4 regions of the Kingella sp. SNUBH-2017 genome follow, and region 3 is predicted to be linked to each of the others. Evidence: predicted binding sites of a transcription regulator. Region 3 holds the regulator's gene; each other region holds the start of a gene.
What was found. The regulator FNR, encoded in region 3, switches genes on or off when oxygen is low (the NO sensors DNR and NnrR bind a similar motif). The targets are predictions, from matches to a motif close to TTGATNNNNATCAA.
Positions count from the first base shown of each region.

Region 1: a site for FNR is predicted at 2,097-2,110, ahead of ubiU (ubiquinone anaerobic biosynthesis protein UbiU). Genes of this name have one in related genera too.
Region 2: a site for FNR is predicted at 1,157-1,170, ahead of OP500_RS00450 (FeoA family protein). Genes of this name have one in related genera too.
Region 4: a site for FNR is predicted at 1,404-1,417, ahead of OP500_RS00225 (bacteriohemerythrin). Genes of this name have one in related genera too.

Region 1 covers NZ_JAPHVK010000003.1:5,043-8,251, reverse strand. The annotation lists gene OP500_RS03445 (U32 family peptidase) at 1-852, opposite strand, end outside; gene ubiU (ubiquinone anaerobic biosynthesis protein UbiU) at 968-1,975, opposite strand; gene OP500_RS03435 (TonB-dependent siderophore receptor) at 2,606-3,209, shown strand, end outside.
Region 2 covers NZ_JAPHVK010000001.1:97,965-101,173, forward strand. The annotation lists gene rtcR (RNA repair transcriptional activator RtcR) at 1-278, opposite strand, end outside; gene OP500_RS00445 (isochorismatase family protein) at 403-1,050, opposite strand; gene OP500_RS00450 (FeoA family protein) at 1,346-1,615, shown strand; gene feoB (ferrous iron transporter B) at 1,749-3,209, shown strand, end outside.
Region 3 covers NZ_JAPHVK010000003.1:107,106-110,314, forward strand. The annotation lists gene hemN (oxygen-independent coproporphyrinogen III oxidase) at 60-1,448, opposite strand; gene fnr (fumarate/nitrate reduction transcriptional regulator Fnr) at 1,546-2,283, shown strand; gene OP500_RS03980 (zinc-dependent alcohol dehydrogenase family protein) at 2,459-3,209, shown strand, end outside.
Region 4 covers NZ_JAPHVK010000001.1:45,174-48,382, forward strand. The annotation lists gene OP500_RS00220 (DUF4870 domain-containing protein) at 1-450, opposite strand, end outside; gene OP500_RS00225 (bacteriohemerythrin) at 688-1,299, opposite strand; gene OP500_RS00230 (ribonuclease catalytic domain-containing protein) at 1,490-3,209, shown strand, end outside.

The DNA of each region.
Region 1 (3,209 bases), 100 kb from region 3:
GTAGCCGTCCACCGGCGTGCCGGTGGCGTATTCCTGCAGCTCGGCGCAGGCGGTGTCGGCGTCGGTGGCACCGTCGAGCACGGCGCGGTGCAGCTCGATGATGCGCGGCATTTCGATCAGCTGCGGCGACAGGCGCAGCACGCCGACGCCGGCATCGGCAATTTCCTGATGGTGCGGCAGCAGCATCTGGCTGCCGTAGGACATGGTCTGGATGCCGTTGATGGTAAGAAAGGGCTTGTGCTCGCGGGTATTCATGGTCAGGCCGTGCTCATGGTCGAGGCAGCGGAACTCGCAGCTGTCTTTGTTGAGATTGTAGTGGCGGGCGGTAAAGCAGCGCGAAGAATAGGCCAGCGGGATTTTGCCCCAGGCAAAAAGCTCGGTTTCGATGGCGGGCTCGGACAGGGCGATGGCGGCGACTTTGTCGCGCGCAAGCTCGGCAGGTGCCACCCAGCGGTAGGCGTTGAGCTCGCGGAACACCTGCAAGGTGGCTTCGTTGTAGATATTCAGGCTGGCGCCGGCCACAATCGGGATGCCGTGTTCGCGCGCGAGTTTGACCGCGCCCATATCGTTGGCTTCGATTTTGAAACGCTCTTGTCCGGCGATTTTGCGCAGGCGCTTGAGATCGGACTCGCTCTCGAGCAAAACCTGCGAGGACAACACAATCTCCTTACCACTCTCGGCCAGGTCGCAAGCTAAACCGAACCAGTCGGCAAAGCGCATTTTCTGCCGGCGCGAGCAGACGGTTTCGCCCAGATAGATGATGTCGAGCGGGGCATCGAGCATCTGCAGGTAAAACTCGAGCAGGGTTTCTTTTTGCCAGAAAAACTGGATGGGGCCGAGTGAAAGTTTCATATTTGTTCCTTTGCAATGCTTTGTTATTTTGCTTTTCAGGCTGCCTTTAGAGCCGTTTGGACGTAACCAAAGCAGCCTGAAAACAGCGCAGGCGTTTTTCAGGCTGCCTGCGCCGCTATTTCCAAGGCCGGCTGTAGGCGCCCAGCGTGCTCTGGCTGCCTTCGGAGACCTTGCCCAGCGCCCCACTCCACGCTTCGGCCACGCGGTAGTCCTGCGGGTGCGCGGCAGCGGCATCGAGCGCCTGGCGCAGCGCGCGGGTAACCTGAGCGGTGTACATCGGGCTGCGCTGGCGGCCTTCCACCTTGATGGCCGCCACGCCGATTTTGATCAGCTGCGGCAGCACTTCCAGCACGTTCAGGCTGGTCGGCTCTTCCAGCGCGTAATAGGTTTCGTCGTTCACTTCAAAACGGCCTTTGCACAGCGTCGGGTAGCCGGCCGGCTCGTCGGGGTTGAAGCGGTCGATCAGCACGCGGTTTAAGCGCACGTCCATGCGGTCGGGCAGCTGCTCCCAGCGCACCGCCTTGGCCGGCGAACACACGCCCTGCATATTCGGCGACTCGCCCGTGGCGTAGCTCGACAAAATGCAGCGCCCTTCCACCATCACGCACAGGCTGCCGAAGCCGAACACTTCCACTTCGACATCGGTGTTTTCGATCACATGCTGCACCTGGTCAATGGTCAGCACCCGCGGCAGCACCACGCGGCGGATGCCGAACAGATCGCGCATCAGGTTGATCGATTCGTAATTGGTGGCCGAACCCTGCACCGACATATGCAGGCGCAGATTCGGATGGCGCTTGCAGGCATAGGCCATCAGCGCCGGATCGGCGACAATCACCGCGTCCACGCCCAGCGACGCGGCGGTATCGACGGCGCCGTACCAGCGCTCCACTTCGCCGGCCTGGGCAAAGGTGTTGATCGCCATCAGCACATGGCGGCCGCGCTCGCGGGCGTAGGCGATGCCGGAGGCGGCGGATTTCATATCGAAATTCAGGCCGGGGAAATTGCGCGCGTTGGTTGCGTCTTTCAGGCCGAAGTAAATGGTGTCGGCACCGTTGTCGACGGCAGTTTTCATCGCGGGGAGATTGCCGGCGGGACACACCAGCTCGGGGACGGCTCTCACTTTGTCTGCTCCTTATTTTTGTTTTCAAACGATGCGCTTGCGCTTTTTCGGCATGCTTAAACGCAGCGGGCGCCTATTCTAAAATCAAGTGTCGCCGCCGGCCGCCCAAAGGCTAATTTGCTTGACTTGAGTTAAGCAAAGGCGAAAAAAGCGGCTGAAATTTCTTCAGGCTGCCTGAAAAAACAGCGCCGTTGCCCGGATACAACTTTTACATTGCGCCAATAATAATTTTCATTTTGAGAATCGCATCAACGGGCTTACAATCCGCCGCCGCAAGAATCGGACAAAACGTCCCCCCCCCAACCAAATCCGGCAGCCTGAAACTGCCGCTTTTTTTGTGAAAGCACACACCGATGAAACACCCCACCCGCCACAAAACCTTTGTGCTGATGCTGGCCGCCGCCGGCTGCATCAACCTGGCTTATGTGTAAAAATCAACAGCGTTGTTTACACTTTTCGGATTTCGGATGCAGACCCAACTGGCAGGTTTTGCCGCTTGTCAAGAATGCCGCAAGGCACGGCGAAGCCGCATGGTTCTTGATAAGCGGTAAAACCTGCCAAATCATCATGCAGCCGAAAAACGAAAGCCGGGCAGCCTGAAAAAGTGTAAACAACGCGACCTTTTCCAACATGTATAACCCGGTGTACGGCGGCATGTGGCCGCGCCCCGGCGTCAATACTTTCGACGGCCAGGGCAATAACACCCGCCAGACCGAAATCCTGAAAACCGCCGCGCTCTATGCCAACGATTCGGTGTATTTCGGCGACAAATGGATTGTTTCCGGCGGCGCCCGTCTCGACTACTACGACCAGTATGCCGGCTGCGCCAACAAAGCCGGCGTGTTCAAAGCCAATACCGACAACCACGGCTGGAGCCTGACTCCGCAGCTGGGCGTAACCTACCGCATCACCCCGCAATGGTCGCTCTATGGCAGCTACTCGTCGTCCTTCCGCCCGCAGGTATCGATTGCCAACGCCATCCCCGGCGGTGCCAAACCGGAAAAAGGCCGCTCCTTTGAAGCCGGCGCCAAATTCTCCGGCAAACAGCTTTCCGCGACGCTCGCCGCCTTCCACATTCTCAAAGAGAACGTGCGCTATGTAGTCGATAACGGCGGCAGCACCGAAGACCGCTTCGCCGGCCGCGCCCGCTCGATGGGCTTTGAAGCCGAACTGGGCGGCCAGATTACCGACAAGCTCGGCGTCAACGCCAACTACGCCTACACCGAAACCAAAA
Region 2 (3,209 bases), on a different contig from region 3:
TCGCCGAAGTCCCAGGGGTTGGCCAACTCCAGCGGCACGAGATTAACGGCAAGATGCGGTGCGGCCTGCGCCAAATCGCTGCGGACAAGTTCGGCCAGATTGCGGAATTTTTCGCTGTAAAAGAGCTCGAGCCGGTCGAAACGCTGCGCGGTTTGCTGGTGCAGGGCGATGTTCGGCCGCCACTTCTGCCAGCGCCCCGCACCGCGCGCATTGTCGAGCACGGTACCGAGAAAGCTGATAACGGTGCGGGTTTTGGGGGCGGGGGACGATGCGCTCATGGTGTTTTCGCTTGCGGATTGGACGGGCAGACGGATTGTAACCCGCGGCGCGGAATGTGGGGAAAGCAGCCTGAAAGCGGGCAGGGTAGGGTAAAGGCAGCCTGAAAACCGGCAGAACCGCTTTTCAGGCTGCCTCCAATGCCGCCAAATAGTCTTTTACCGCCGCCGCATCGTCCAGCAGGATTGTGCCCGCCGCCGCCATTTCGGCCCACGCGCGGGCGATGCTGTCCGCAGCGATGCCCCTGCACGCGGCACGGTTGACCAGCACCCGCCAGCCGCCCGCCTTTGCTAGTTGCAGCACTGACTCTTTCACGCAGAAATCAGTCGCCAGCCCGCCCACCACCAGCACCTGCGCCCGCACATCGCGCAGCCACTCGATCAGCCCCGTACTCAGCCGCCCTGCGTGGTCGTGGTAACACGCGCCGTAGGGGTGCATATCGGGTTCGATGCCTTTCCACACGCAAAAATCGTAACCGCGCACATCGGGCAGTCCGTCCAGCAGCTCAAACCCACGGCTGCCAATCATCGCGTGCGCCACCCAGCTTTCGGGCGCGTCGGGCAGCCCCGTGGGGCGCAGAATTTCGGCATGGCTGGCGCACAGCCATTGCGCGGCGGGGCTGTGCGCGTCTTTGCTGACGGCGCGGTAGTCCGCCAGCGCGGCTTGGGCGTTCAATTCCGCCACGATTTCATCGCCGAACGGCACGGGCAACTCGCCGGCGCACACGGGCGTAAAGGTTTTTTGCGGGTCGATATCAATGGCAACAACGGTCATTTTGTTTTCCAAAAAAAACAGCATTTTAGCAGCAGCCTGAAAACAAAAACAGCTTTGCCGCCGTTTCAGGCTGCCTGAAACTGCCAAACAGCCAATTTCACAAGAGTTGATTTCCGTCAAATCCGACAGGTTTATGATTTGCAAATGCAATAATATAATTAACAAAAATTAATAATGATTTTTAATAAAATGGAATTTCAAGCAATCCGCATCAAGTTGAAGCACGTTTCGCCGTATGGGTTTTCCGCCCGCGCGGCTTTTTTCAATCTGACGAAAATGAAATGAGAGGAAAAATATGTCAGCCGTTCCCTTATCGCAACTCAAAAAAGGCGCCACCGCCCACATCGCCGAAATCGTGCCCAACCCCGTTTTCGGCGAGCTGGATCCGCTGGTTGCGCGGCGTTTGGCGGATTTGGGCTTTTCGGACGGCATGCCGGTGCAGGTGATTGCGGTCGGTATTTTGGGCAGGGGGCCGTTTGCCGTGCGGCTGGGCAACCAGTCGCAGTTTTCGCTGCGCAAGGACGAGGCGCAGAAGGTGATGTGCCATGTGGTTCAGGCAGCCTGAAAACGAGGTCTGCCAAAAGAAAACCTGCCAACGGTGTTTTCAGGCTGCCTGAATAAGCGAAACGCTGCGGCAAAACCGATTTTCAGGCTGCCTGAAACGGTAAAAAACACTCAAAACATAAGGAGAAATATTGATGGAACTCAGCTATTTTGCGCTGGTCGGCGCGCCCAACTGCGGCAAAACCGTGCTGTTCAATGGGCTGACGGGCGCGCATGCCAAAGTCGCCAATTATCCGGGGGTTACGGTGGACAGGCGCGAGGGCGCGCTGTTGGACGACCCTGCGGTGCACATCATTGATTTGCCGGGCACATACAGCCTACGCACCACCAGCCCCGACGAAGCGGTCGCCCGCGATATGGCGGTGGGCAAGCTGGGCATTCCGCCCGATGCGATTATCGCGGTGGCGGATGCGACCAATCTGCGCATGACGCTGCGGATGATTTTGGAACTGAAAACGCTGAACCTGCCGATGGTGGTGTCGCTGAATATGAGTGATGTCGCCCGCAATCGGGGCTTGGCGATTGATGCGGAAAAACTGAGCGAGCTGTTGGGCGTGCCGGTTTTGGAAACGGTGGCGGTGAGCGCGTCGGGCATTCATGCGGTGCGCGAGGCGGTGAAAAAGCTGCCGCGCAAGCGCACTTTCCCCGCCAATCCCGCCGGTGCGGAGCGCAAGTTGGAAGAGCTGGACAGCAACGCGCTGTATCACGAAGTGGAAAATATTCTGAAACAAGTTGTCCGCACCGAAATGACACTGCCTGCGTGGCACAAAAAACTGGACGAAATCGCGCTGCACCCCGTGTGGGGCATGGTGATTCTGTTTGCCATTTTGTTTATGGTGTTCCAAGCCGTTTACACTTGGGCGGCGCCGGTGATGGAGCTGATTGAAGGCGCGTTCGGCTCGCTGGGCGAATGGGTGGGCGCGAATATGCCCGAGGGCGTGCTCAACAATTTGATTGTGAACGGCATTATTGCGGGTGTGGGCAGCGTGCTGGTGTTTCTGCCGCAGATTACCATTCTGTTTGCCTTTATCCTGCTGTTGGAAGACTCGGGCTATCTGCCGCGCGCGTCGTTTTTGCTGGACAACATGATGGCGAAAAGCGGGCTGTCCGGCCGCTCGTTTATCCCGCTGCTGTCGAGCTTCGCCTGCGCCGTGCCCGCCGTGATGTCCGCCCGCACCATCCACGACCCGCGCGAGCGGCTGGTAACCATCGCCATCGCGCCAATGCTCACCTGCTCCGCCCGCCTGCCCGTGTATGCGCTGATTATCGCCGCGATTATTCCCGACCGCACCGTCGGCGGCGTGTTCAATTTGCAGGGGCTGACGCTGTTTGCGCTGTATGTGCTGGGCATCGCTTCCGCCGCGCTGGTTGCCTACATCATGAAACTGCTGGCGCGGAGGCAGGGCAGCGTGCAGCAGTTTCCCCTGCTGATGGAACTGCCCACCTTCCGCACCCCCAATTTTAAACACATCCTTACCAGCCTGTGGGACCGCGTGAAAGCGTTTTTAAAACGCGCCGGCACGATTATTTTCGCCGTGTCCGTGGTGTTGTGGGCGCTCGTTAGCTGGCCTGCCGCCCCCGACGGCGCAACGGGC
Region 3 (3,209 bases):
AATAGTGAAAAAGGCAGCCTGAAAAGTTTCAGGCTGCCTTTTTGCTGCGTTTTGCGGCGCTATACGGTTTGCGAATATTTGGTACGGGTTTCGCTGTGGCGTAGGTAGCGGTCGAAAACCATGGCGATGTTGCGGATCAGGAAGCGGCCTTTGGCGCTTACTTCGATGCGGTTGTTGCTGATTTTGAGTAGGCCGAGTTGTGCCAGCTGCTGCAGGTCGGCCAGTTCGGCGGCGAAATAGCGCGCAAAGGGGACTTCGGTTTCGGCGGCGTAGTCGGCAAAATCCAGCGCGAAGCGGCACATCAGGTCTTGGATGATGTTGCGGCGCAGAAGGTCGTCGCGATCGAGATGGTAGCCGCGCATAACGGGCAGTTGTCCGGCGTCGAGGGCGGCGTAGTATTTTTCGATGTCGCGCTCGTTTTGGCTGTAGGTATCGCCGACTTTGCCGATGGCGGAAACGCCGACGGCCACCAGATCGCAGTCGGCATAGGTGGAATAGCCTTGGAAGTTGCGCTGCAGCCGGCCTTCGCGCAGGGCAACAGCGAGCTCGTCGTCGGGCTTGGCGAAGTGGTCCATGCCGATAAACACATAGCCTTCGGCATCCAGCCGGCGCACGGCGTATTGCAGGATGTCGAGTTTTTCTTCGCTGGAGGGGACGGCATTGGTGTCGATGCGCCGCTGGGGTTTGAAAATATGCGGCAGGTGGGCGTAGTGGTAGAGCGCAAGGCGGTCGGGGGCGAGAGAGAGGACGGTATCGAAGGTGGTTTCGATGCTGGAGAGGGTTTGATGCGGCAGGCCGTAAATCAGATCGATGCTGACGGATTTGAAACCGGAATTGCGGGCGGCTTCGATGACTTCTCGCGTTTCTTCAACGGTTTGGATTCGGTTGACGGCGGCTTGGACTTTGGGATCGAAATCTTGGATGCCGACGCTCATGCGGTTGAAACCGAGCCGGCCGAGATGCCCGATGGTGGCGGCGCCGACTTTGCGCGGGTCGATTTCGATGGAGTATTCGCCGTCGTCCAAGAGCTGGAAGTGTTCGCGGATCATGGCGAACACGCGCTCGAGCTGGTCGTCGGAAAGAAAAGTGGGGGTGCCGCCGCCGAAATGCAGCTGCGCCAGCGGGTGCCGTCCGCCCAGATGGGGGGCGAGCAGCGCCATTTCTTTTTCCAGATAGTTAAGGTATTCGTCGGCGCGGGTTTTGTCTTTGGTGATGATTTTGTTGCAGCCGCAGTAGTAGCAGATGGTGTTGCAAAAGGGGATGTGCAGATAGAGCGACAGCGGTTTTTCAGGCTGCCCGGCAAGGGTGTCGCGCAGGGTGTTTTGGTATTCAGGCTGCCTGAAAGCGTCGTGGAAGCGGTCGGCGGTGGGGTAGGATGTATAGCGGGGGCCGTTGGCGGGCAGGGAGGCGATCAGGCGCCGGTCGAATTGGATGGTGTGGGTGTTCATAAGGATTATTTATTGTTGGTATAAATTTTGTTAGAATAAGCCTGTTTTTATAAAAATTCATTGACTTTTGTCAAGCAGATAACCGATGCCACACTCAATGACGAAAAAATCCATCCCCCTGACTTCGCAATGCGCAACCTGCTCGTTCTACGAATTGTGCACGCCGGTTACGCTGGAAAACGGTGAGTTCGAACTTCTGGACGCGGTTGAGCGCCAGAGCCGCCGGATTAAAAAGGGCGAATATCTGTTTCACGCCGGCGAAGAATTTTCTTCGCTGTTCGCCGTGCGTACCGGTTTTTTCAAAACCACCGTTACCCTGCAGGACGGGCGCGACCAGGTAACCGGCTTTTTTATGTCCGGCGAGATGATGGGCATGGACGGCATCGGTATGAACCGCTACAGCTGCGATGCCATCGCACTGGAAGACAGCGAAGTGTGCGAAGTGCGCTTGGAAAGTCTGGAAGAGGCCGGCCGCCGCGCGCCGAAAATCAACACCCATTTTTTCCGCCTGTTCAGCAACGAAATCGTGCGCGACCAAAGCGTGATGCTGCTGCTGGGCAATATGCGCGCCGAAGAGCGCCTGGCCGCGTTCCTGCTCAACCTTTCGCAGCGTTTGCAGCACCGCGGCTTTTCCGCCAGCGATTTTATCCTGCGTATGTCGCGCGACGAAATCGGCAGTTATTTGGGGCTGAAGCTGGAAACCGTCAGCCGCACTTTGTCGCGCTTCAACCAAAACGGCTGGATTGCCGTCGATCACAAGCACATCCGTTTATTGCAGCCTCAGGCGCTGCAGGATTTGGTGGCCAGCAGCACCAAGGAAGTGAAAGCAGGCTGAGTGCGGGCTTGGCTGCTGTTTTCAGGCTGCTTGAAATGTTAAGAGTTGTTATAATATAACAAATTCTCGTTAATTTTTGTTTGACTTTGCGGTTTTTGTGCTTTATAAACAAGGCAGATAAGCAGGCGTGAAGCCGGTTTGTCTGCCTTATTTCATTTTTGAAGGAGAGAATACGATGAAAGCAATGGTTTATCACGGCGCCAACGACATCCGTTTAGAAGAAAAACCCAAACCACAAATCATTGACCCCACCGACGCAGTAGTGAAAATCGTCAAAACCACCATCTGCGGCACCGACTTAGGGATTTGGAAAGGCAAAAACCCCGAAGTGGCCGATGGGCGCATTTTGGGGCACGAAGGCGTCGGCATCGTTGAAGAAGTTGGCTCGGCGGTGAAAAACATCAAAGTCGGCGATAAAGTCATCATCTCCTGCGTCAGCAAATGCTGCACCTGCGACTACTGCAAAACCCAGCTCTATTCCCACTGCCGCAACGGCGGCTGGATACTCGGCTATATGATCGACGGCACGCAGGCCGAATATGTGCGCACGCCCTATGCCGATAACAGCCTAATTCCGCTGCCCGCCGCCGTGGACGACGAAATCGCCCTGCTGCTGTCCGACATCCTGCCCACCGCCCACGAAATCGGCGTGCAGAGCGGAGACGTCAAACCGGGCGACACCGTCTTCATCGCCGGTGCCGGCCCCGTTGGCATGTCCGCCCTGCTGACTGCGCAGCTTTACAGCCCCGCCACGATTATCGTCTGCGATATGGACGAAAACCGCTTGAAACTGGCCAAAGAACTGGGCGCCACCCATACCATCAATCCCGCGTCGGGCGACATTTCCCGGCAGGTTTTTGCCATCGTCGGCGAAGACGGCGTCGATTGCGCGATTGAAGCGGTCGGCATTCCCGCCACTTGGGATA
Region 4 (3,209 bases), on a different contig from region 3:
GGGATAGCGGTAGGCGACACCTTCGCGCGCTTTCAAGCCGGCGAGAATGCACAGCACAAAATTAACAACCAAAACCATCGGAAAAAGGAGAATACCGATAAAAATCGCCATCAGCACAACGGTAATACCAATGGCGAGGATAACGGTAATCTGAAAATTCAGCGCTTCTTTGGCCTGGTCGGCAACAAAGCCTTTTTGCGGCTGGTCTTTGCTGATCATCCAGATAATCAGCGGCGCGATAAAGCCGAAAACAATGCTCAGCAGATGCGCGAGCATCGCCAGATTGGCATCGTCGGCGGATACGGCGGCGGTGGCGGCGTTTTGCGCGGCGGCGCGCGCGGCATCTTCGGCGATAACCCGCTCGGCGGCTTCGCCGGCCGCTTGGGCTTGGGCGGCCAGGCTTTGCGAATCGGGCTGTTCGGGTTCTTTATTGAGATTCAAATCGCTCATGGTGTTTTCCTCGGTGCGGGATCAATGAAAAATGAAAGTGTGGCGGACTATAACTGCGCTGCGCCGCCGTTTCAACTGTTTTACCAGCTGGCGGGCAAATGTTTTCAGGCTGCCGGATAGGGGATGCGGCAAGCGGGTGCTTAAAAGCAGCCTGAAACGGCAAAAACCGTTTCAGGCTGCTTGGGCAAAACGTTTCAGACTGCCTGCAAGCGTCGCCAAACGGCAAGGGTGCGGCGCTTAGGCAAAATCGGCGGATGCCCAGCCGCCGGCGGAGCGGGGGGCTTCGGCGGGCGTTTCGGCGGCGGGCGGCGTGGTTTCGCGGATATCGCTAAACACCATGCGTTGGTCGCTAGTCTCTTCGGTGCTCGGGGCGGCGGCGCTTTCAGGCTGCCAGTTTGACGGCTGCGGCGCATCGGGGATGGCGGCGGCAAAGTCTTCGTCGTTATACAGGCCGGCGGCTTGGACGCTGTCGATATAGCCGCGGTCGTTCAGGCGGATGTGGCGGAACAGCCAGCCGTCGAGGCTGTTGAGCAGTTCGTCTTTGATGTCTTCGCCGGCGAGCAGGCGGCCTTGGTATTCCATCAGTTTGTTGGCGAAATTCTGGTGCACGCGGCGGTGCGGCTCGGTTAGCGCGTAGCCCGAGCGCTCCATCATGGTTTCTTCGTAGTCGAAATGGTTCATCGAGCAGCTGATAAGGTCAAAAAGCACTTTGCCGATGTCTTCGCTTTTGGCGCCGCTTTTTTCAAATGCGTCGTTCAATTCGTTGATGTATAAAACCATTTGCTGGTGTTGTTTGTCGATTTCGCCAAAGCCGGTGTTCAGGTCGGCGGTCCAGAAAATGTGAGCCATGTTGTTCCTTCGTTGCTGTGTTGGTGCGGGCATGATTGCGGACGCAGCATCTGCAGCATTTTCAGTTCCAATTTTCAGGCTGCCGGGCGCCGCGCCGGCTTGGTTTGACTTTTCTCAAACAATTTTTCGGCGGCGGCGGGGCTTCTTCACTATAATCGCTCCCTTTTTGCCATCTGCCCGCGCCTGCGCCATGAATATTTTTTACGAAGAAGGCGGCAAATTCAAAGCCGCCGCCGTTATCCAGAAGTCCGACGCCACCTATCAGGCGCAAACCCAGCACGGCAAGCGCGCCAAAATCAAAGCCGCCAACGTCTTTGCCGAGTTTGACGGCGATATGGCTGATTTTCTCGAGCGCGCCCAGGAAGAAGCGACGCAAATCGACACCGATCTCTTGTGGGAAAGCTGCGGCGGCGACGAATTTACCGCCGAGCACGCCGCCGCCGAATATTTCGGCGCGGGCTACGGCAAGGTGCAGCTGGCGGCAACGCTGATGGCGCTGTATGCCGCGCCTGCCTATTTCTACAAAAAAAGCAAAGGCGTGTTTAAAGCCGCGCCGGCCGACGTTTTGCAGCAGGCGCTGGCCGCCATCGAGCGCAAAAAGCAGCAGGAAGCGCAGATTGCCGCCTGGTCGCAAGAGTTGCAGGAAGGCAGCCTGCCCGAGGGCGTGGCCGCCGAGCTGAAACAGATTCTGTATGCGCCCGACAAGCAGTCGCCCGCCTACAAAGCCTTTACCCAGGCGGCCGATGCGCTGAAAACCGATGCCTACGGGCTGGCGCGGCACACCGGCGGCATCGCGTCGCTGCCGCAGTATCTGTACGAAGGTTTTGCTTTCGCCCATTTTCCAAACGGCACTGCCGCACCGCAGATTCCGCTGCCGCCGCTGCCCGAATTGCCGCTGGCCGAGGGCATCAGCGCCTTTTCGATTGACGACGACGACACCACCGAAGTGGACGACGCCCTGTCGCTGCAGGATTTGGGCGACGGCCGCCGCCGCGTCGGCATCCACATCGCCGCGCCCACACTGGCGCTGGCTGCAGGCAGCGACATCGAAAAACTGGTTGCCGCGCGCCAAAGCACGGTTTACTACCCGGGCGGCAAAATCACCATGCTGCCGGACAACTGGATTGCCGCCTTTAGCCTAGATGAAGGCCATATCCGCCCCGCTTTCAGCATTTATTTCGACATCTCCCCCGATTTTCAGGCTGCCTATGTCGGCAGCCGCATCGAGCGCGTCGCCATCGGCTGCAATCTGCGCATCCAGAGCATCGAGCCGCTGTTCAACAGCGAAACCGGCACTGGCGCCGCCGAAGCCGCGGCCGGCGCCTTTCCCCACCATGCCGATCTGGCCTACCTTTTCACGCTGGCTCAGGAATTGCAGAAACAGCGCGACCGTTTTGAAGAAAACACCGTCAAACGCTACGACTACAGCGTGCGGCTGCAGGAAGACGGCCGCGTAGCCGTGGCCAAGCGCGAGCGCGGTTCGCCCATCGACACGCTGGTCAGCGAAATGATGATACTGGCCAACAGCACTTGGGCGAAAATGCTCGACGAGCACGATCTGCCCGCCATTTTCCGCGTTCAGGCTGCCGGCGGGCGGGTGCGGATGTCCACCCGCAGCGAAGCGCACACCGGCATGAATCTGAGCCACTACGGCTGGTTCACTTCGCCGCTGCGCCGCGCCGCCGACTGCATCAACCAGCAGCAGCTCGCTTCCCTGCTGCTGCCCGACACCGCCCCGCGCTACAGCGATAACCGCGACGGCCTGTTTGCCGCCGTCGGCGCCTTTGAGAGCGCCCACGCCGCCTACCGCGAGTTTCAGGACACCATGGAAGCCTATTGGTCGCTGGTTTATCTCGAACAGCAGCAAATCCGCGAAGTGCGCGCCCAAGTGCTCCGGGAAGACTTGGTGC